One region of the Paenibacillus sp. IHBB 10380 genome, then DNA from elsewhere that is predicted to be linked to it. Evidence: riboswitches for the same ligand, from Rfam matches in the RefSeq annotation. Region 1 holds a riboswitch; each other region holds the start of a gene.
What was found. Region 1 has a riboswitch for cyclic di-GMP ahead of UB51_RS19015 (transglutaminase-like domain-containing protein). Riboswitches for the same ligand answer to the same signal wherever they lie in the genome.
Positions count from the first base shown of each region.

Region 2: another riboswitch for cyclic di-GMP. It lies ahead of UB51_RS24410 (putative bifunctional diguanylate cyclase/phosphodiesterase); the one in region 1 lies ahead of UB51_RS19015 (transglutaminase-like domain-containing protein).
Region 3: another riboswitch for cyclic di-GMP. It lies ahead of UB51_RS20945 (methyl-accepting chemotaxis protein); the one in region 1 lies ahead of UB51_RS19015 (transglutaminase-like domain-containing protein).

Region 1 is NZ_CP010976.1:4,192,219-4,200,367, forward strand. Features, by position in the region: gene UB51_RS19005 (hypothetical protein) at 1-130, opposite strand, end outside; gene UB51_RS19010 (response regulator) at 325-1,479, opposite strand; gene UB51_RS19015 (transglutaminase-like domain-containing protein) at 1,602-2,408, opposite strand; cyclic di-GMP riboswitch class I at 2,422-2,503, opposite strand; cyclic di-GMP riboswitch class I at 2,542-2,622, opposite strand; gene UB51_RS19020 (GNAT family N-acetyltransferase) at 2,699-3,157, opposite strand; gene UB51_RS19025 (SDR family NAD(P)-dependent oxidoreductase) at 3,339-4,133, opposite strand; gene UB51_RS19030 (aldo/keto reductase) at 4,244-5,086, opposite strand; gene UB51_RS19035 (winged helix-turn-helix transcriptional regulator) at 5,346-5,708, shown strand; gene UB51_RS19040 (YjjG family noncanonical pyrimidine nucleotidase) at 5,887-6,606, opposite strand; gene UB51_RS19045 (DMT family transporter) at 6,631-7,098, opposite strand; gene UB51_RS19050 (Crp/Fnr family transcriptional regulator) at 7,119-7,817, opposite strand; gene UB51_RS19055 (DMT family transporter) at 7,859-8,149, opposite strand, start outside.
Region 2 is NZ_CP010976.1:5,381,254-5,389,402, reverse strand. Features, by position in the region: gene UB51_RS24425 (AraC family transcriptional regulator) at 1-548, opposite strand, end outside; gene UB51_RS24420 (hypothetical protein) at 713-1,303, opposite strand; gene UB51_RS24415 (ABC transporter substrate-binding protein) at 1,404-2,708, opposite strand; gene UB51_RS24410 (putative bifunctional diguanylate cyclase/phosphodiesterase) at 2,730-5,351, opposite strand; cyclic di-GMP riboswitch class I at 5,504-5,585, opposite strand; gene UB51_RS24405 (GTP pyrophosphokinase) at 5,891-6,643, shown strand; gene UB51_RS24400 (M15 family metallopeptidase) at 6,875-7,693, opposite strand; gene UB51_RS24395 (hypothetical protein) at 7,742-8,149, opposite strand, start outside.
Region 3 is NZ_CP010976.1:4,617,555-4,625,703, forward strand. Features, by position in the region: gene UB51_RS20940 (non-ribosomal peptide synthetase family protein) at 1-305, opposite strand, end outside; gene UB51_RS20945 (methyl-accepting chemotaxis protein) at 402-2,165, opposite strand; cyclic di-GMP riboswitch class I at 2,348-2,433, opposite strand; gene cysK (cysteine synthase A) at 2,824-3,738, opposite strand; partial or broken gene UB51_RS20955 (IS30 family transposase) at 3,856-4,200, opposite strand; gene UB51_RS20960 (helix-turn-helix transcriptional regulator) at 4,247-4,456, opposite strand; gene UB51_RS20965 (S8 family peptidase) at 4,794-6,170, opposite strand; gene UB51_RS20970 (peptidase domain-containing ABC transporter) at 6,226-8,149, opposite strand, start outside.

The sequences.
Region 1 (8,149 bases):
GATAATTAATGTAGAAACCACGGTAGTATTCAACAGTCGTTTCTTTAATCAGCTCAATTTCCAACAGTGAATACAATTCTAAAGCTTTAGAGTCGAATAGAGATGAATTGAAGTTTCTTATTACTATCATAACACTAACACCACTTGCCTCCACAATCATTAGCTGTCTCAAATTTTGTCATTAAATGAAGTATACAGTCGTTATCTATACAATTTCTGAACAAGTTCTCCTGGGTCATTATAGGAATCTTGAATACATAGGAATGCCAAAAAACCATGTAATCTACGTTTGCGTAGATTACATGGTCTATTTAAACCCTCGAACTAACTAATATTTGACTCAGAAGGCCTATTTAATTCTCCCTCCCATTGTTTATACCATGCTGTAATATGCGCACTGGGTGGCTCATTAAATTCATCCAAAAGAATCTCAACCAAAGAATTATACTGTCGATTAACCAATGAATAATTATCCATAGATGCATGTATTTTCATTAAAGCAAAATAGGCCTTCTCCTCTTGCACATGCTGATTACATATTTCATGAAACCAAAAAATCGCCTTATCTAACTGACCATGTTCCTCATACCAATACCCAATTTCATAAGAGATGCTAAGCCACAATTCCTTAAACCGTTGACGTTCACTTTCCGCCCACCAATAATCATATTCCTGCAGGTAATTACCGGTATATAATTTCATGATTTCTATGTAGTTGTCTATTGTGTCAGCAGATAGAGATGGGGACGATGCTAATTTAGTCTCCCACTCTTCTGTGTCTAACAGAACATGATCAATAGTCAGAACATAACTTTCCATCGAATTCACAATTTGAAAGTGTTCACCATATGATGTTAATGTTTTACGAATGTGATAGATTGCAGTGTATAATTGCGAATATACTTTTTCCGGTTCATGCTCTGGCCATAGCATATCAATCAATACGGATTTACGAACGAGTTGTCCCCGATGCTGAAGTAAATATAGAAACAACTCCTGCGCTTTTGTCGTACGCCATTGAATCACAGCAAACTGTTGACTCGACACTTCGACGGTCACTTGCCTGAACATATTCATCCGCATCGTAAGGTTCTTAATTTCAGTCTGGTCTTGTTTAGATTCTACGTGTTCGCCAATGCGATCCATGGTTTTGGACAAGCGATCAGGTCTAACAGGTTTTACTATGTAATCTAAAGCATTTAGTTCAAAAGCCTTAACTGCATATTCATTATACGCCGTTACAAATACAATATTTAAATCTGGCTTCTTCTCCAGGATTTGTTCTGCTAACTCAATTCCATTAATCTCAGGTAAGCTAATATCTAAAAAAACCAAATCCACTTCCTTAAGAAGAATCTCCCTTCTTCCAATAACCGGATCTATAAATTTACCTATTATTTCTATACCCGTAAGATTCATAAGTTGACGCTCCAAGTAATCCACAGCAAGTTGTTCATCGTCTACAAGAATTACCTTCATAACAATACTCCTTAATTATGGAATTTAATATTATTGGATGTCTCGTGATAAGAATATCATAATTTTTGAAATAAAAAAGCAATGAACGTAATGTTCATCGCTTCGATAGTACTATTTTTTTGTTAATATTGTTTGGATGCTAGGTATTTGGATGCATCTTTTACCATCATGAAAGTTGTAGTTGTACCATTCCAACCTGCATCCACCGTTGTATCCACCGTAACCCATTTATTATTTAAATAGACTTCATTCCAAGCGTGATAGGAACTCACATAATTTGTTGTACCCATTACCATCTTAGTAGGAACGTCCACACTCCTAAGCATCGCTGCAAATAACGCAGAATACCCATAACAAATATCTTTTTTCGATGAAAATGTACGATCGATTTGAGGGAGATAATCGGCTGACGCGCTCACTGCCAATTTATTATCATATTTAATATTGTTAATCACATAATTATAAATAACTTTTACTTTTTCAGCATCCGTTGCTAGGTTCTTGGTTAACTCTTTCGCCTTTTGAACAGCTTTGCTTGTATCATTCCAATTCACATTCTGAGTTGAATTCAAATAAACTATCGAACTATCACTCAAAGCGAGCTTAATTGTATCCTTATACACAACTTGATATTTATTCCCACTTGTTTGTTCCAACAAGCTCACGGTATAATCACCGTTTCCTAATTGAAGGGGAAACACCTCCACTTGCTTTCCGGCAATTAAATTATAATAATACTGCTCCTGACCTTTAACAATTAAGAGCTTTGTCTTAATATTAGCCTTCACATCATACTTCACACTAATGATTCCCTTGCTTACGCTGGATTCATCTAGCCATGAGTTACCTTCAGCAGCATGAATTGTTGTTCCACTAAACAATGGACATAAAATAATAAGTGCAACTACAAATAACATAAACTTTTTCATACATAAAACTCCCTTCGGTGGCCAGGCTGCCATCTTATCAAGAAGGCCCTTTAGCTTTGCGTCCCTACCTTTCGATAGGTTTGCTATTATCGTTTAAAGTTCTATTCTCACAGTACAACAAAAAAACTGTTCGTCCGGTAACTGGCTGCCACCCGATCTGGAAGGCCCTTTAGCTTTGCGTCCCTATCTTTCGATAGGTTTGCCATTATCTGAATAGCTTTGATAGTCCCATAGTATCATATAATCCAGATCTGAAAGCAACTAATCACTAATTTTAATTATCTTTCCAGTTATTCTTCTATATTTAATTCCATCACCCTTCCAACAACCGGGCCTTCATCGTCGATTTCCCCATTTAAGCAAAATCCAAAAGATTCATATAGTTTTTGAGCATATATATTATCGGTATGGAGACTCAAATAAATTTTTTTACAGTCGTATTGTTGTTGAATATATACAATTAACAGAGGAAGAAACCGCTTTGCATACCCATTGCCTTGGAAACGATAATCAATCATAAAGCGGTCTAACCATGCACTCTTATTGACGCTATTTGGCCAACCGTACATTGCATACCCAACTAATGTCTCCTCGTCATATAATCCAAGAGATGTTGCATAATTTTCAAACATGCATTCTGCTAAAGAAAACGCATTGTTTTCAATAAAATGCTTTTGTTGTTCTGATACAGATAAAGCAGCTACCGAACGCCAATTTTCTTTTGTTACTTCACAAATGTGAAGGCTCATTATTTTAGCTCGCTTTCTTTCTGATTTTTAAACATCGAATCATACTTTACGCATCTCATGACAGAGAAGTTGTATCTTCACTAGTGTACGCCAGACAAATCCATAGTACTAATAGCCTAGTATACGTCGTATATTGCTCATGGATTAAATACTATCCAATTCCTTATATCAAGATCTCGTATTAAAACACGCTACGCACTAATCCTCCATCGATTCTCATCGCTGAACCATTAATGGCTGAGGAAAGAGGACTACTTAAAAAAGTAACGAGATTCGCAATTTCTTCTGGTCGAATAAGTCTTTGAATAATGGAGGTGGGTCGATTCTCATTCATAAATCGCTTTTCAGCTTCTTGAATAGTCAAATTTTCATTAGGATAAAGAGTATTTAACATCGTTTCTACTCCCTCTGTTAAAGTGGAACCCGGCATAATCGTATTGACGGTCACATTCGTTCCTTTGGTCAGCTCAGCTAAACTGCGAGAAAGCGAGAGTTGCATAGTCTTGGTTGCACTATAATGAGCCATTTCTTGTGATGGCATAATAGCAGCCTCACTAGCAATAAAGACGATTCTGCCTTCATTTTTTTGAATCATTTGTTTTAGGTAATGGCGAGTAAGTCGAACACCACTCATGATATTGACTTCAAAAAACTTAAACCATTCTTCATCAGGGATATCAAAGTATTCTGCAGGCTCAAAAATCCCAAGGTTGTTAATAAGAATATCTACTTCAGCGTATTTCTTAATAAGTTCCTGACATCCTTGTTCTGTTCCTAAATCAGCAACTGCTGATTGAAGAATAGCATCCGGATATTGTTTTTGAATTTCTTTTATAATTTGGTTAACCTTTTCTTCATATCGTCCATTAATAAGAACAGTGGCACCTTCAGCCACTAAGGAAATAGCGATTGCTTTTCCAATTCCAGATGTCGAGCCCGTAACTAGCGCTGTTTTTCCTTTTAAATGAAGTTGCATGTAAGACCCTCCATATTTAGAAATAGATACCCGTCTGTCTATATTGTTAACAATATAGATCACACTTCTTATTTCGAGCAGAAATAAGAGGTGTGATCCTTTTTTTATATTTAAAAATCAAAATTATCGGGGTCTGGACCCACTCGAAGATGTTGATTCAATCCATCAATTTGTTCCATATCCTCTTTTGTCAACTCAAAGTCAAACACTGCTGCATTTTCAATGATTCGATGTTCTTTTGTCGATTTCGGAATCGTTACAACACCGTTTTGTAAGTCCCAACGCAAAATGACTTGGGCTATAGATTTTCCATGCTTATCTGCAATTTCTTTTAACTCTGGATTATCTAATAATTGACCTTGCATTAACGGGGACCATGCTTCGAATTGAATACCATTTTCCTTACAAAATACTTGCAGTTCTTTTTGCGTCAAACGTGGATGATGTTCCACTTGATCCACCATTGGCTTAATCTCGGCATCTTTCATTAGCTCTTCAAGCTGATGAACAAGGAAATTGCTTACACCGATCGCTTTTACACGCCCTTCTTTATAGAGAGTCTCCAATGCTCTCCAGGCTTCCTTAAATTTACCTTCTACAGGCCAATGAATCAGATATAAATCCAAATATTCCAATCCTAGTTTTCTTAAGCTCGTCTCATAAGCTGCTATCGTTGACTCATAACCAAGATCAGCATTCCATACCTTCGATGTGATAAATAGTTCTTCTCTGGCTATGCCGGCTTCGTTCATTCCTTGGCGAATTCCTTGGCCGACCCCCTCTTCATTTCCATAAATAGCAGCGGTATCAATGCTTCGATATCCATTCTTAATCGCTGTTTTTACCGCATTTTCAAGTTCAGGACCTTCCTCTACTTGAAATACTCCCAAACCAAACCAAGGCATTTTCACACCATTATGCAGCGTTGTTGTATCTTGCAAATTTTTAGCCATTATCTTATTCCTCCATTATTATCGTTTTATTTATCATTACCATACAAACAAAATAAATTTGCCGCATGAGTTTCTTTACAAGGTTCGACTTTTAGAAGAAAAATTTCCATCTGTTTCTGTCACTCCGCTCTCTCCCAAGCTAAGCTAGTCATCAACGCCTGCAAATGTTATGATAGGTCAAATCAAACTAAAATAACAGTACGCACTTTTTAGTACTGTAGGCACAAAAAAGTGCCCATAAAATTGGAGGAAGACCATGATGATCAAGAAAAAATATAACATTTCAGTTGAAGCAACACTTGAAGTCATCGGGGGAAAATGGAAGTGCGTGATTCTATGTCATTTAACTCATGGCAAAAAGCGAACAACGGAATTAAAAAAGTTAATGCCTGGGATTACACAAAAAATGTTAACACAGCAACTACGAGAGTTAGAGGCTCATGGAATCATTAATCGAATTAGTTATAATCAGGTTCCACCGAAAGTGGAATACGAACTTAGCGAATATGGCCATAGTTTAGAAAGCATTTTGAACTCACTATGTAATTGGGGAGAACAACATATCATTAAAGAATACGGTGATAAATTTGCTGTTTTAGAGGAGAACATATTAAATAAATAAATAAATAAATAAATAAAAATTCCTTTGGAACCAGAGCCGGTTAAGTATTATAAAGCAACAAAATAAAGCAGGCGTATATCCAATGAATTAGATGTACACCTGCTTTATTACTCTTTCCACAAGCTGAATGTAAGACTATATCTACTTTTCAACGATACAACGATATTCCGGAACAACACTAACTCACTTCTGCCGATTCTCTTTCTACGTTTAAAATTCGATACAGCTCATCAAGATTCTGTATTTGATAGGTTGGAACAATTTCAGTATCATTGGGTTTCATTTCAGGGTTGAACCAACATGTATCTAGACCCGCTAGCTGTCCACCTAGAATATCCGCACTAAAGGAATCTCCAATAATTAATCCTTCTTCCACAGAGAAATTAGGAATTCGTGCAAAGACATAATCGAAATATTCCTTCATTGGTTTTTGAAAACCAGTGTCCTCTGAAACAAAAATATCTTTGAATAGCGGATATAAACCTGAATCACGTAAACGTTTATCCTGAGTTTTGGAAACACCATTAGTAACAATATATAAATCATATTTATTGTGTATTTGTAGGTCTGTTATCAATTCAAAGGCCCCACGAACAAGCTGATGCCCCTCCTCTAAGTAGCTACGATACTTCTTTTCCATTAAGACTCCATCAACCTCTTGACCATATTCCTTAAATAAAATGGAATAGCGAGTATTCACTACCTCATCACGATCTATTTTCCCTTCTTCAAAGGACCTCCAAAGACCTTGATTTATTTTTTTATAATGTGCTTTGATTTCTGTGGTTAAGGGAATTTTTTGATCCTTGAACAGCAAGTCCAACGCTAAGTTTTCTGCTGCACCAAAATCCAATAGTGTATCATCTACATCAAATAATAAAGTTCTGTATTTTTTCAAAATAATCTCTCCATTTTCTATATTCTAAGTCATCTTAGATGACCTCTGTTTCTTACGTCCACCGCCTAGTTTAAATACACAAATGCCCCCGACTATGACCAACACACCTATCAACTTATTCGAAGAAAAAGGGACCTTATCCAGTCCTAACCAGCCCAGTGAGTCCCACAATAAAGCAAACCCGAGCTGTGATGTCAGAACTATTAACATGGCATACGTAGGACCAAGCAGCCTCATCCCCTGAACCAGACAGATTACCACTCCTACTCCGATCAAACCGCTGATCCAGTACCAGGGCTGCATATTTTGCAAGATAAATAGTTGTTTCCCTTCAAAAATTAGACCGATAGTCAGTGAAGCTAGGAATCCCATACCTAATACTAATGTAGTTGTTGCCCAAGATCCCGCACGTTCATTTACCTTACTGTTAAAAATATTTTGCACACCAACCAGCGAACCCGCGATTATCGCCAATAATAGTCCTAGAATCATAACCTTTACTCTCCTATTTTCTATTCGTAGATATTACGACCTGAAATCGTACTCAATCCTTCCCTGTCCTTAACAAGGATGAACCCTTTGTTACGCTCAATCAGGCCCTCTGTACAGAACTGTAGGATGACCCGATTCAGATGTCTATAGCTGGTACCAATGAAGTTCGCTGCATCCCTAATACTGACCGTGCCTGATGGCCCTTTAATTAGAGAATCGGATTCATCGAATGAGACAGACAATAGATAACTTGCCAATCGCACTTCCACCGGATGCATCAAATTGAAGCTCAAGGAATTGTTTTTAAGGTGAAACTTCCGTGTAATAATTTTCAGTAAAAATTGCAACAACGGTGAATAATCGCTTCCATATTTTTTCAACCAACGATGATGAATACCGATCATACAGACAGACGATACTGCCTCAACCGTGTTGATAATGTTATTTCCTTGTACGTATTCAATATCCCCGATCACCTCAAGCGGTGTCTTAAAAGAGAGAATAAGTGTTTTGCCTCCAGACGAAGTGGTATAGATTTTGATCTTCCCCTTAACAAGTACGTACAGAACCTCTGAAGGATCTCCTTGGGAACAGATAATTTCCCCTTGATCAAAGTTATACAACGACAAATGCGGTATTAATGGTTCATTGAATACAGATTCTATTTGATGAGCATGCAAATAAGATTCTAATTGCTCACGATCTTTAATTTCTTTCATTACTCGGTTTCACCTCTTAATATTCTAGAATGTTCAAACTATCAAAGCCCTAGTATGACCACACCAGCTATCATCATCCCGATCCCAATGAACTGTGGCATCCTCATCTTCTGCTTCTCCACCCCGAACCATCCGTTAATATCAATTAAAAAAGTCAAACCCAGCTGGGCAATCAGTAGAGTAGATATAGTAAAGGTAACACCGATCTGCTGAATAGCCGTAACATTACTGAAAATAACGACCGCCGCAAAGGCGCCGCCTGTCAAATATAAAGGTTTCACTTGCTTAAACCTTTGCCATTTACCATCTCTGATAAACATCAGGATAAGCAA
Region 2 (8,149 bases), 1.2 Mb from region 1:
TCATGTAGTAGCCGGGTGGTCACTGAATCCACCGGCTTTCGAAACATCCTGAACGATTTCGATCGGAGTAGGGCTGTGAAACCCAGGCTATCCTTCTTTCCAAACCCACCCGAATAATGATCAAACAAATTCACAGGAAGTCCGATAGCCACAGAGCGAAAGGCTTTTCCTCCTTCATACTCAAAAGAAGCGGTAAAATCCCGGATCAACTGTAGGGAACAGCTCCCCTGTACCAGTTCGTGCTTATCATGACCCGAGACTTCCACCGCTCCACTACCCTGCATGCAAAAGCTTAGCTCCGCCATTGCAGCGGAGGACTGAACCTCTACACGACAATCCTTCCTCATATATAAATCTGACTCCACAATTTCAATACCGGAAGCAGTAATCATTCGGCTGATTTCTCTTTCGCTAGCAACTTGAGCCTTCCCCATTATTACCGGGTCTGCCGTTTGTTGCTGAGGCAGAAGCATTGAATCAAAATAGGCATTAAATACGCGATGTATATCACGAGAACCCTCGGTTGCGTACTTCGTAGAAGGATGCATCTGTACCTCCATATATATCGTCTTTTTAATTGATAATGATTATCATTATTGTAGGCGATATTTCTTAGAAGAACAAGCATCCCTTTTCATAAAACCATTAAACTCTTGAATCTTAGCTATCATACTCTTACGCTTAGATTCAAGCTTCTCTATTAGATTATCCACTAGTTGACTTTCATGCCCCCTCTTTCAATTTTTCCTTTTCCTCGCATCATTTTGTATATAAAAATAAAGAGTAAAACCATGAGTAAGACTAAGTATAAAGTATCTAGAACTGTTTTGAAAAAAGTGGATACACTTGCAATCATAACGATTGGTTCGGGGACATCAGGAAAGGAGAATAACATCACAGCGACCATAATATTCTCAAGATAATCAAAAACAGCTCCAAAAATAGGAACAAACATAATGACACCTAGACGACGATTTATTGTATTTGAGAATAGAGCTATGAATAGAGCACCCGTAATTGCCATTAAACTCGGATAGATAAGATCCAATGGAATCTGGTGCATCAAATATAATCTTCGCCCCTCCTCACCAATCGTATCCAAAAATGATGCGACATATTGTGGTGAATACCCAACAAACATCAAATCAAAAATTTTCATTCCATTGGCCTTATTCTGAATGGCTGGAATGGTTACCCATAACATAGTAAAATACACTATTTGTGATGCAGCCAACCACCACAATGCTTTCACCCAAGTTGATGTTGCCAAAAACCACTTCATGATCCCCGAAAAAATTCTCATAAATAACCCCCTAAATATATTGCTTATATAACAAATGTAACTCAAGTAACACTCTAAGGGTATCATCAGGCCTTTTTCGTTTACCATCAACATCCAATTTCTATTTTTTTTGCAGAATCGTAATTTCCTTACCGAAATTCATGAGTATGGTTTGTTTTGTTTTGTCCAGTATTGCTTGTGCGTCCTTGTTGCGCTCAATGCCAACATTAATCTGATCTCTCCAGATTTGCCGTGCTTGCAAATCAAGAGGAGTTAATTTGTATTCTTTCATCTTTTGGACCATGCCCTCGTGCAAGGCATACAGCTTCTGCCCGCCATAATAATCGTTCTCTTTAGCCAACTTTTTCGGATTACCGCGTGCCGGAATATAAGCAGGCACCCCATTTCCATCTGCCTCTCTACTCCACTCTGTTACGCAAAATTCAATGAATTTCCATGACCACTCTTTTTGCTTGGCAGCCGAAGGCATCATGAGATTGGTACTATTCACCCAACCGTATTGATTAAAGGGGAGGCGGGTCTCTCGCCATTTGCCTGCTAATTCCGGTGCCCATTCTTCAATTTGTACAGCCCCCCATGTCCCTAAATATAACATGGCGATCGTTCCGTCTTTAAGGGCCCGCACCCCAGAAGGTGTCCATATGTCTATTGAGGCCGCGAGACCGTTATTATTGATTTGTTTACCAATATTGATGGCCTGAAGAAATTTGTCATTATTACGCGAAAAATTAAGACGAGAATCAAATAAACCTTGGGTACTCTCGAAAATTTGTACAACCTCAGGTGACCATTGAGTAATGTACCGATCATCGTTTTTCAATGCCTTAGCAATCGCAATCCAGTTCTCGGGTGTCTCCATGAACTTTCCAAGTTGTTCAGGATCGGAAGGGAACCCGTACTGCTCCATAATATCCGACCGGTAATACGTGACCAGTGGTGAGGTACCGACCGGGAAACCAATTAATTTCGTCTCGGTGTGAGAAAGGTTGCTTCTCCACAGGTGTTCACTAAAGTCTAAACGATATTTCTCTGCACCGTAATCCAACAGGTCCTCTAATCCATTAATTGCTGTAAACTGACCGAACTGCTCACTGTCACTCACCATAATGTCAGGAGTTACGCCGTCTGCAATGGCATGAAGATAAGCGGATACATAAGCATCATACCCGAATGTTTTCATTTTCACGGATACATTGGGGTATTTTTTCTCAAAAGCTTTTATCGCCTGTTCCAAACCGCTGTAGTAACTCCAAAGTTCCAACTCCACTGGCTCTGTAGACAAGTTACCTGAGGATAATGAAGCGGGCACCTCAGTAACAGGAACGATATCGTGTTGGTTGCATCCTGTTAACGTTGTAACTAAAAGAACACAAGATACAAATATGATAAAGAACGATTTTCTCATGATCAAGCTCCTCCGATTGGCTTACTGACTATATTCAGTAATCAAATATTGCTCAAAATTGCTAGAATTTAGCGGTTTACTGAAATAGAATCCCTGCAGTTTATCGCATTCCAAACGAGTAAAAAAGTCTCGTTCTTGCTCGGTCTCGATACCTTCCGCAACGACCTTCAGCCCCATACTATGAGCAAGCTCAATCACTGCTTTTACGATGGATGATTTCATCTCGCTCTGTTCCGCGTCTTGAATGAATGTCCTGTCAAGTTTGACCACGGAGATCGGCAGCCTCTGCAATTGACTTAGTGAAGAATAGCCAGTACCGAAATCATCAATGGAGATTTGAATTCCCATGTTCCGCAGTTGAGTCAACGTCTCAATGACGGGATCCATCTGCTTGATAAATACACTCTCGGTGATTTCAAGATTGATGTAACGTGCATTCAGCCCTGTCTCCTCTAGGATAGTGCGAATATTCTCAAGAAGGCCAGTCCGGTAGAACTGCTTCGCTGACAGATTGACAGACACCGGGATCTTGGGAAGACCGCGGTCTTGCCATTCCTTCACCTGCATACATGCTTTCCGGAGCACCCAAAGGTCAATGTCCACAATTAAGCCAGATGTCTCGGCAAGCGGAATAAATTTAGCCGGGGATATAATCCCGCCTTCTGGATGATGCCAACGGATTAGCACCTCGATTCCGGTGATCTTCCCTGATGCCGGACTGACCATTGGTTGGTACACAAGGAAGAACTGTTCATCTAGCAGCGCATTCCGTAGGCCATTCTCCAAGTACATCTTCTCATTGAGTGAGTCTTCCAGCGCCTGGCTAAAGAAATGGTAACTGCTTGTTCCTTGCTCCTTCGCGACATACATAGCCATATCTGCCTTTTTTAGAATGTCATCCATAGAAGTCCCATGTTCGGGATATAAGCTGATACCAATGCTGATCGTCGTGTAGAGGGATGAGCCGTCCAGCTCAAATGGCGCCTCAAAACAGTCGCAGATCCGCTCCGCGAAGTTTTGCGGTGCATTACTTGTTTCGTAGCACATGACAAACACAAATTCATCACCTCCCAATCGAAAAACTCTGCAACTTTCATCTGCAATCTCTATGAACCGTTCAGCTACTTTCCGCAAGAGAACATCGCCTACTGCATGACCAAGCGTATCATTGATTTGTTTAAAGCGGTTCAGGTCCATAAACATGACTGCGATCCGTCCGGTACGGTCGCCCTCTTGCAAGAGCAAGTCGCTTAGTACTTGATGGAACTGCAACCGATTCGGCAACGTGGTTAAGCTGTCATAATACGCTAATTGATGCAGCTTTTTCTCAGAAGATCGAAGCCGCTGGTTCATCCACAAGGCTTCCTGGAACATATGAAGTAGATTCTGGGACATATCCTTGAAATTATGAGTGAGTGAATCAATTTCCAGAATCCCACTGTTCGGCCATTCCAGAGAGACCATTTGCTTCAGTCTCACTGGCAGATTGGTCGTCGATCTGGCAAGCTGCATAAGGCTTCGACCAAGCCACCAGTTAATAATCCATGCCAGCAGGGCTGCGATGGTGACATTGGCGAGCATGTACAATAATTGATAAATGTATTCCCGGAATATTTGTACCTGATATGACTTGACAGGAACGCTAACCGAAATAATCAGCGGAAACCGTTCCATTGGAGCTGCGTAAACGTAACGAGCATTTCGCCATTGTTGGGTCGGAAGAAGCACTGTGGATTGAACAGGCACCTCAATCAAAAAGTTATCCTCAATAGGGATAACAGATTGGGTCTGCTCCCGATGTAGAGTGGATTCCTTACTGTTCGTGGCCAGCACCTTATTGTGTGGACTCGTAATGGTGATATCGAACAGCTTCTGCGTTGTATTGCGTTTGATCATTTCCTGCAAATATCCGATCTGAATTAGACCCTCCAACCGAACTCCTAGCACATCCTCCTGTTTCCACTGATCCAGTTCTCCCCTTATACTATTCGCCGTATTACTCGCCGTTTGCAGCGTCGTGCGGGTAGACACATCGTGTGCATTCCTTCCGTTAACGATCATATTCATGAGAAAAGGAAGGGCAACAAGCGTAATTGACAAATGAAATAAAACCCGGCGGAATGTAACCGGAAGAGGCATGTCCTTGGCAAGTCCAAGCCAACGACCCAGCGGCAGATAATTGATGAGCATTTCAGCGATTAAGGTATTAAATAGACCATTAGATGCTGTAATGGCAAACAGAAGGATGAATTCAATTAACGAGAACGTTCCGGATAACCAGCAAGCAATAAACGTAATTGGGGCACCGAGACACAACCAGAAAATGGCGTCGGGGCCGAGTAGGTAGCCTGGTCTTCTCACCTGCCAAAGCCCGATCCAGCAAACTTCAAGCAGAAATATGACAATATAAGAAGGATCATGATGAATGAATATGGCAGTAGCATAAATTATCCCGGTTACTGGCAGAACGATTCGCATTCCGTATAGTCGTACCAACATCAACAGAAGAATGTTCGTAAATGTAAACGTGATGCCGTAAATCAGTTGCAGATGTTGCGAAGCACTTCCCAAAGCCAACAGTAAAGCGCCTACAAAAAAGAACCACTTGCGATGGGATTTGAAATCAACAGAGGGTCTTCTCATTCTACAATCGCTCCTTCAGATGCTTGCCTTCGATATAGATAGAGTATAGGGACAAGATCTGCCTGCTTTTGTTATAAAAAAAGACCAAACAGGAGCTTAGGCGGCCCATTGGTCTGCATATAACATAAATAATATGTTTCTCTATGTATGTGATCTGCAGCCCGGCTATCATGCAAATGCTTTAGACCCGTGGCTTTGCGTCCCATGCTTTCGCATAGTTTGCCTGTTATATAGAATCCTATATTAACCTAATTTTACTATAAATAACTCTGCGTGAATAGAATTTCCGACCTATATTATTTTAAAATTTATAAAAAAGATTTTGCAATCCAACAAACACCCCTTTTGGATTTCTCTCAAATCTCCAAATAAAAGCGTTATAGTAATAACACAAATGGTTATTGGGTTATTTATGTCTGGAACTCTGATCCAGTCTAAGACTTTATTTTATCTATCCGCTGTCCATTTTTTGCTTCTACCATTCATTATCATGTAAAATAGACTTATCATCATAATCTGAATTATTAGGAGAACACGAATTGAAAGAACTTGAAAATAGCCCTCTTGTGCTCAATCAGATTTCTTTACAGGATTTGGGGTCGTGGGAATTAGACAATGACTTTTTACAGCAATTAGATGAGTGGAAGAAACTCCCGATGTTATATCAATTAGCTCTAGATGAGCTACAGAATAAGATTAAGCTGATCAAGACAGAATTGAAACAACAAGACGGTTACAGTCCTATTGAACATATAAAAGTCCGCATCAAAGAACCTAAGAGCATTATTGAAAAAATGAAACGCAAAGGATATAACCTCACCGTAGAGAATATGCTAAATAATATACACGACATTGCCGGAATGCGTATCGTATGCGCCTTTGTCAAAGATATTTACCGGTTACTTGAACATTTCCAGCAACGATCTGACATCCGCGTACTGGAGGTTAAGGATTATATTGAACATCCTAAGCCTAACGGATACCAGAGCCTGCATGTTATTCTTGCTGTACCCATGGTGTTGTTTGAAGGGACGCGCTGGATCAAGGTAGAGATTCAACTAAGAACGTTAGCTATGGATTTCTGGGCAAGCATGGAACACATCCTATTCTACAAGTATGACAAACAGGTTCCACCGCATGTACTTGATGAACTGAAAGAAGCTGCGGTAGCTGCCGAAGCACTCGATCAGAAGATGCTCAGAATTCAAAAAGAAATTCTTGCTCAATCTCAAGAAATGTTACAGAACAACGTGATCATGATAACCGACAAAAGACAAGACAAAAATACCTGATGAGTATAACAAGAAGAAACGTTTAAAGTCCTTGAAGGGACGGTAACCGTTTCTCGTAGAAATATAAGCAAAGTTTAGTAAAAACTTAACCTTTCTTATATTTTAAAAAGGAGTTGCTCTCTACTTTCTAGAGAGCAACTCCTTTTTTATTATAAATATTAGAAAGGTTAAACTTTCTAATATTTCATCAGTAAACGAATGCCGTTCTTTTGGGACGACGAAGTCTTTGGACTACAGCTTAATATTAGCGTCATCAAAGTATTCCTCTAACGTTAATACACTAGCCGCTAGATCAGGCGCCAAGTCGGTACCAATATACCGGATATGCCACGGTTCATATACATAACCTGTTACTGCTTCTTGACCTTCGGGATAACGAATAATGAAACCGAACTCTGGTGCATGTTCTGCTAACCATTGTCCTTCCACAGATCCACCAAATACTTCTTCAATAGCATTATTAACACTCGGACTTGATACATCTATCGACAGTCCAGTCTGATGTTCACTCGTCCCCGGAACTGCACTTACTTGAGAAGTATATTCTTCTCCCTTCGTGCGAACGTTATTCTCGTAAATAGACTTTTGACGAGAATAGGAACGATAGCCAGATACCGCCCGTAACTCTATACCATCAGACTTCGCCTCCGCAAATAGCTTCTCTAAAGCTTCTGCTGCTTCTTTGCGCATGTGGCGCTTCTCATGAGGTTCGTCGAAAGAAAATGGGACGTTCGGCTCTACTAGATCTTTCGGTTCGTAGCCCTCGGGAAGACTGCGCTTCTTATTCACAACAACCGTGACCGCTTCAGGATTGGTAACAATAGCAATACCGCCAACACCTTGCTCCATGGTCGCTTGCAGTGAATTTTCACTCCGCTTTGCCATAACAGCCGTAGCTTGTCCTTCAGCTGGAGATAGCAAAGCTTGTCCTTCCTGCTGCCCTGAGCCTCCCGTATCCGATTCACATCCTGCTAATAGCATGGCGGGTAGTATTAGAGCAGCAAACACCCCCCATCTCCAGTTTCTTGTCTTCTCCGTCTGTGAATTCATCTGAATTCTCCCTTCAATGTGACTTATTTCTCTAGGTTGTGTAATCCCTTATTCCACCCATTTACGGCGAAGTTTCTCTGCATTATCCGATGCTTTTTTCATAACCATTCGAAGTACTTTGGTCACTCCAGTCGTTTCTTGAAGCAATGGCGTCCAATCGTCAGGGACGAACTTATCATCCTGTACAGGTGATAAACGTAAAGTGATACTCTGGAATATCGGACCCGGTTCATGTAGTCGCCCTTGCTCCACAGACTCTGATACCCATTCCCCAGGAGATGGGCCACTCCTGCCCTTCTCCTGTATTAAAGAAGCTTCTATTACTGCAATATCTTGCTCTTGGGCAGACATTCTGGATGCCCAAGATCCGAATACTGCAGCTAATATTTCTTTTCGTGTCAATCCCATCAATGTTAATCGTTGCATTGGATCAGCGGATAAGCTTTGCTGTGCATG
Region 3 (8,149 bases), 430 kb from region 1:
CAAGCTATCCGAAACGGCAATACATTCCCTTGGCTATCGTTTACTCCTATAATCAGATCATTCTCACCTGTCATTCTATACAGAAACGCTATATAGCAGCTAAGCATCCAACCCTTCATATCGAACCGATCTTTACAAGTGTTAATCTGCTCTGCATGTACATCCAACAAAAAAGTCGTTTTCTGAACCTCTCTGACCGTGGGATGTTTAGGAAAATCCGTATATATATCGAATATGGATAGAGGAGCTCGGAGCTCCTCCAGCCAGTAATTTTTATTCTGCTCTGCCATCAACAGAGTGTTCATAGTATCCGCTCCTTACTTATCTCTCTATAGAAGTGAAGTGTAGAATCTAGAAACCTACACTATAGTCAACTATCATTAGCAGAAGACCCATTGTTTCTAAAGTTTCAATCCGTCGACTACGTCCTCTAATCTATCGGAAATCTGATTCAAATGCTCTGCTGATTCAACAAGTTTATCAGAGGATGAACGTTGTCCCTGAGCACTTTCCTTGATCTGATCTGCCACTACCGAATTCTTCTCTGCCAATACGGCTAGTTGCTTGATTGAGGATGTGATCTGTTCTGTCTCAGCCACCATTTCCTCCGTTGCAGCAGAAACCTCTTGAATCTGACTTGTAACTGACTCTGTAGCTGCTAGTATTCCGTCAAACAACATTCCCGTCTCTTTCACAATCTCAATACCCACTTCAACGTTCTGCTCTCCCTCGCTAATCGCTGATACGGCTACTAAAGTTTCCTGCTGAATATGGTGGATTAACTCCGTAATTTTCTCAGCTGATCTCCCAGACTGTTCAGATAACTTCTTCACCTCATTAGCAACAACTGCGAATCCACGTCCCTCTTCACCTGCTCTAGCCGCTTCAATGCTCGCATTTAAAGACAGTAGGTTGGTTTGTGAAGCAATCTCTGTAATCACTTGTACGATCTCACCGATTTCTCCCGAACGCTTCTGAAGCTGTTCAATGGAATGCACCGAATTTAGAACAGACTTTTGAATTGAATTCATCTGCGTCATAACTTTGTCTACATTGTCAGTACCTTGCTCAGATTGGTCCCTCATTTGCATCGATGTATCAGATAACGTAGTGGTACTTGCAGCAATTGTAGTTACTCCTGAGGAAATTTCCTCAAGTGAGGTTACACTCTCCGATATGGACTTACTTTGCTGAGACACTCGATCCGATATCTCCTCAATATTCGCTGTAATTGCCATTGCGTTCTCATGACTATCCTCCACAGTAGAGAATAATATTTTAGATTCCTCAGCAGATTCTGTTGATACTGTTTTGATAGTCGCAACTAATCTATTCATGTTATTCACCGTCATATTGAACTTCTCAGCTACTTTACCAAGTTCGTCAGTACTCGTCGGTAATTGAACACTAAAATCTCCTTGGCTTAGCTTATCCAAGGCAGCCATCAAGCCTTTCACAGGAGCAAAAGTTTGCTTTATGGTGAAATATTGCATAGTTAACACAACAATCAATGTGGCCAGTAAAGCTAGTATCGTATATTTAACTAATTCATGCTGACCTTGTGTAATTAAGCTTGCATCGATATCCATGGCCATATAAGCAAATACAGTTCCTTCACTATCTTGGAAAGGGTACAGAACTGTTACCCAAGTTCCATAATCATCAGAATAAGGTTTAGTGAAGCTCATCTGCTTCGTCTTCAACATATCCTTAACGCCATCTACGTGAATAGCAGCCTGTTCATACATATCTCCTAACTTCATGCCTTCTCCTTCAAATATATCCAATACTGCTGTTGGAAAAGAAATATTAGACGTCTTATTACCGTCTTCAAGTTCAGAACCATAGATATAGCCTTGCGCAACGTTAGGGTGTATAACGGATAGTTCATCAAATATCCCCATTAATTTCTTCTGAATCGGTGAATTACGATCCTTGTTCGCTTTGGCCTCAGCTGCCTCTTCGGGTGATATTTTGTTGATCCATGCAGTCATAATTTTTCCTGAATCCGAATTTAATTGGTTTGTCAGAACCTCGCCCTGAATATAATAACTGGATGCGATTAATATAACGCCCGTCAAAATGATGAATAGACTCGTCAGTAACATATTTTTAGTAACAATACTTCGTCTGGTAATAACGTTAATCATTCGTGGTAACTTCATTATCGGTCTCCTCTTATTATGTAATTTTGATTTCAAAATATGACCACCTAGCTACATAGTCTTACGTGATATTAAGTCCCCCCTTTCTTGATCTGATAGGTTTGATAGATTTGATAGGTTCTCCCTTGTGAAAGCAAAAAAAAGATGCCCATATCGCATAAATAGCCATAGGTCACCACTCCATATGCAACTGGCTGACTTTTCCTTCGAGGAAGTAGTCCCTATAGTTTTGCGTCACTACTTTTCAGTAGCTTTGCCGATATGTATTAAATGATAAAAACGCCATTACGGGAATCACAAACAAGTAGTTCTATTTTACTACTAATATGAAAATTTTTCTATATTATTTCACTATCTTCTGAAAATCTGTCGAATTGGACCCATTTTACTCATAATTTCGACAAAGTGAAAACAAAAATAGGACCTTGAAAATACTCCGCTCCTACTAATCCATCCTTAAGCACTAACCCCCGTACCCATGCTCCACAAAAATTAATGTACCTACCGCTGTTAACCATTGAATTGCAGTAGATTGGACACTTGAAGGGTTGGTTTATGTATGAGTAAATTGTGTTACCTATTAGAGGAGGTCATGCAAATGAGCCTATCGCAATCACCGGATATACAAACCTTCTACTTCGAAGATGACGCCGTAGCTTTAAAATAAATCCATACTTAAGTAACGCTCACCTGTATCAGGTGCGATACATACTACTCTTTTGCCAGAGCCTAACTTCTTAGCTACTTGAATCGCCGCATACACAGATGCACCTGAGGATGGACCGACCAGAATACCTTCCAGACGCGCTAAATCCTTCATCATTCCAATGGCATGATCATCCGAAATTTGAATGATTTCATCGTATACATCTATGTTTAGGATACTTGGTACAAATCCCGGGCTTGTTCCTACCAATTTATGTGGACCGGGTGTGCCCCCAGATAAAACGGGCGATCCTTGCGGTTCAACAACAGCGATATGAAGATTCGGCAAAACCTTTCGCAACGTCTCACCTGTACCGGTAATTGTACCCCCAGTACCTGCTGTAGCTACGAACGCATCAAGCCGATGCTCCATTTGTTCCAGAATTTCCGGCGCTGTCGTTATACGGTGAATATCGGGATTAGCTGGATTCTCGAACTGCTGTGGAATGAAACTGCCCGGAATCCCTTCCTGTAACTCCAATGCCTTAGCAATAGAACCTGGCATTCTTTCACTGCTTGGAGACAGAACTACATCGGCCCCGTAAGCTTTCAGTATATTGATTCTTTCCTTGGACATATTATCTGGCATCACAAGAATCGCCTTGTACCCTTTGGCCGCTGCAATCATCGCAATGCCAATGCCCGTGTTGCCACTCGTAGGTTCAATAATCGTTCCTCCAGCGGTTAGCAGACCTTTCTCCTCAGCCGTCTCAATCAGATTAAACGCAGCTCGATCCTTCACACTTCCCGAGGGATTGAACATTTCCAATTTCACATATACATCAGCAGCGCCATCCGGAACCGTGCGATTCAATCGCACCATCGGCGTATGTCCAATAAGCTCTGTTATACTCTGAGCAACAAGCACTGTTCATCTCTCCTCAGCTGTCTGTTTTTCTCATGATAAATTTAATTACTAGAATAACATAAAACCTATGGATGTACTAGGAATATTGGCGACGGTGAACTGGGATATGACGGATTGTCAAGCCAAGTGCGACAGAGCATCCGTGAATGATTCGTGAGCGGTCTTCCAACCCAGACATTTCCTGGGTCGGTTGTTAATCAGATTGAGGGCCTTAGCCAGTTCAATATCAGTCACCTCTGCGAAGTCTTTGCCTTTGGGAAAGAACTCTCGAAGGAGGCCATTTCCATTCTCGTTGGAACCACGTTGCCAAGATGAGTAGGGATCAGCAAAGTAGACATCTATGTTGTGAGTAAACTCAAGCGAGCTAAAGCAGGCAAACTCTTTCCCTCGATCCGTAGTTGCGCTCTTGAAAGTGCCCTGTGGGTACTGAGATGCGGCGGCACCAAAGGCAATCTCCATAGTACTACACCTAATACAACGAACACTGCTAAAACTAAAAATTGATGGTTCATTTGCTTTCATCCTCCTCAGGTACAAATACTTCATTAATAGATACATTAAATGCCTTTGCAATATTGAAAACTAACTCTAACGAAGGTGTATATTTATATTTTCCAATGGATATGACTGCTTGTCGCGAAATCCCAACATGTTCTGCCAAATCTAATTGTCTCCAGTCACGTTCAGCTCTCAAAATTTTGATTCGATTTTCAATCAACGTAACAGTCTCCTTTCTGTTTATAATCAACTAATTACATATTGTGAATAAAAGGATTAAGTTCCATAAAAAAATTCAATTACCATAAGTCAGGGATAACAAAATTAATGTTCATTTTTTAGGCGAAGTCGTAGAAATAAATGGCTATCATTTCGTTAACTAGCTCCTCCTCTTAATGAATATTCGCTCGTCAACCCCAAGTTGTTGTGATGAACCATAAAAATAATCTATATACTTATATTAATTTAATTCACATACAAAAAACGAACGAAATCTTCCCTAAAAGAAAGATACCGCTCGCTTTGATTAATATGTTATTTTTTCTCAATATATATAATTACTGAGCAACTGAAAATGTATAAGTCGGAATTAGACCATACGCATCAGATACTTGAGGTAAGCCATATCCATATGAGGTATCTTTCCCAGCGACCCCCAGATCCAGTGCTGTAGATGATAAGTCATTTTTTATACCTTCTATGGTTGGACGTTCTCCAGTCATTTTTTGATAGTAAGCATAGTAATCTGCTATTGCTGCACTAACTGCTGGAGCAGACAAGCTAGTTCCTGTACTGAACATATAACCTTGAGGAACCCCTATACTTCCAAGCATATTATCCATATCTGTTGGATACGCAGTATATATTAATTTTGTAACATCTAGATATCCATCTTCGATTACATAATCGCCTCCAGGTGCGGCAAACTGAATATTAGAACCAATATTACTATAAGATGCTAATGCATTCTCCCTTGTTAGAGCACTCACTGAAAAAACTCCTGGTATACTGCCTGGTAAATGTCGTATTCCTTCTTCTTGAAACTTTAAATCTAAATCCAAACCTTTATTTCCAGAAGAGGATACAATCATTACATTATTCTGTAATGCATATTGAACCGCTCTCTCATAGGCTTCTATAGTAATCTGCTCATTTTCATCATTACTATATTTATAGGTTCCCAAACTCATATTCAAAATATCCTGCTCATCTTGAACGGCTTGTATCATTGCTTGTATCGTGAAATAAGAATCACCCGTTGCATCTCCTATAACTCTGTAAGGTGTAATAACAGCTTTCGGTGAAATTTGAGCAATAACACCTGCAACCATCGTTCCATGTCCATTGGTATCACGTATAGAATTATCACCTTCTATATATGACTTTGCATTGGATAAATCTAATACAGGTGAAATGAGCGGATGATATATATCAACTCCACTATCAATTAAGCCAATACGTACTCCCTGTCCTTCTGAAAATTCAAATGATTGTTGATTTTTAATCATTGTATACTTATACCAAGCTAAATTATCTAAGAGGTCAAAATCGTCAATTGTATTTTGAAGAGTAAGGGATCTTGACATAGAAATGTTTCGAAGTGGAATTTTTTGATCTATTAATCTTTTATCTTCAATTAAAATCTCTGTGAGTTTCCCAGACATTTCAACATTTTTATTTTTATAAATTTCTTGCTCAATTTTTGGAGAAGGTTGATTAATTCTTAGTAAGTAGATTTCAGGAATTTCATAAAATTCAACATCACTGTCTATGGATAATAGCTTTTCTTTAAATACTTCAACACTAGCAACATCATTAAATAATACGTCAATGCTGCCTTCAGATGCTTCAGCATGAACCTCGGAAATTGACCCAAAACCAACCAAAACAAATAATATAATTACAAAGAATATTTTTTTCTGTTTAAACCACATTATCTTCACCTACATTCTCGTATTTGTAATTGTGCGAATAACATCCGTATTAGATTTACACAGTACTGCATTCTTTGTTATATAACCTTTGGTAATAAATGTTATATTTTAATAGGTAACTATGTGTACCAACACCTACTATTTCGCCGTGATCCATTACGACAATCTTATCGAATTGCTCAATCGTAGAGAGTCGATGTGCAACAACAATTAAAGTTGCCTGTATATCAAACAAAAACTCCATCACTATTTTTTCTGAAATATTATCAAGTGCACTTGTTGGTTCATCCAAAAAAATTGCCTTTGGTTTTGAAATTATCGTTCTTGCAATAGAGATTTTTTGACGCTGTCCACCAGATAAATTTTGTCCGCTCTCTGAAATATGAGTTTCGATTCCTAACGGGAAACTATTTACTAGGTCTAGTAAATTTGTAGCTTCAATACTCTTCCAAATATCAGCTTCTGAAAATTCTCTTCCCATCGTAATATTTTCTTTAAAAGTTCCACTGAAAAGGACATTTTCTTGCAATACTATTCCAATATGTTCTCGTAAGTTATGAATATTTAGATTTTTTACATTCTTATTATCGTAAAAGATATTTCCTTTTGTTGTTTGGTATAAACAGGCTGCTAGCTTCAACAGCGTTGATTTTCCAGATCCACTAGGGCCAACAATCGCAACTTTTTCATTAGGCTCAATTGTTAATGAAATATTGGATATGGCTTCCTCTGAAAACTTACTATACTGATAACCAGCATTCTCTATTGTAATTTCACCACTATAATCTGAAAGAACGCCTGCACCTAGTAATGAAGACTCATTAGGTGTATCCAAAATATCTAATAGACGATCTAAATAAATTTTCACCATTAGTAATTGATTGTAGGAATTCATTATTGACAACATAGGTGCCAAAAACGCTGAGCCTATAACATTAAAAGCAATAACTCCTCCAATTGTTATTTGGTGATTCAGAGTTAGAGTATAGCCTATCAGAAATATCATTAGTGGATAAAAGGTCTGTATGGATTGAGGGAGATTGGAAAGGATCGATGAATATTTCGCCTTTGTTCGCTCCATAACAATTTGTTCATTAAAATTACTTTCCCATTTACTGTACATATTTTTTTGAGAGTTTGTAGATTTAATGGTGAAAATATTATTTACAAGTTCATTAATCATATCCTGAGATTTCGTTAGGACTACCATCTCATTTTGAGTGATTTTTCGATTTATTTTTGCATTTATCACTGAAAATATACACAGAATTAGTGCAATTCCTAGTGTAATGAAAGACAATAACTTATTAAATGAAAACATAACGATTAAATAAAGGAAAAAGAAGAAAATATCAATAATCAAACTAATAACTTGTTCTATCAATATTTGTCGTATGTAAGCATTGGAGTTTATTCGATAAATGAGTTCACCTTTACTACGGTTTACAAAATAAGAATAAGGAAGGTCCAGTAGTTGAAAAATAGTCATACTTAACAGACCTTTATCAAAAGAAGTCTGCAAACTTGTAATTATTCTTGTTCTTGCCATGTTCGTTAAAAAATAAGCGATGAAAATTAATAAAACAGAAAAAATAAGAGGAAGCATTCCATCTTGTATCATATTATTAACTTTTCCATCTATAATAAATTGAATCACATAAGGAATTACTAAACTTAAGCACTGCATGATTAAAGCAATAATTAATGTCTTAGCTAAAACTGCTTTATTACTTTTAACGATCTTTAATATTTTTTCATTAATCTGCGGGAGCCTTAGCTTTCTCTCCCTATCATTCGTCACATACAAAGCAACCTCAGAAAATTTTTCTTCAAATTCATCATAGGAAATCTTCATTTTTCCTATAGCAGGATCTACGATGTAAACTAGCTTTGCCGAGACTTTTTCAACAACAACAAAGTGTTTTCGATTCCAATAAGCTATAAATGGTTTCGGCAAGGCTTTTACAGAAGCAGCATTA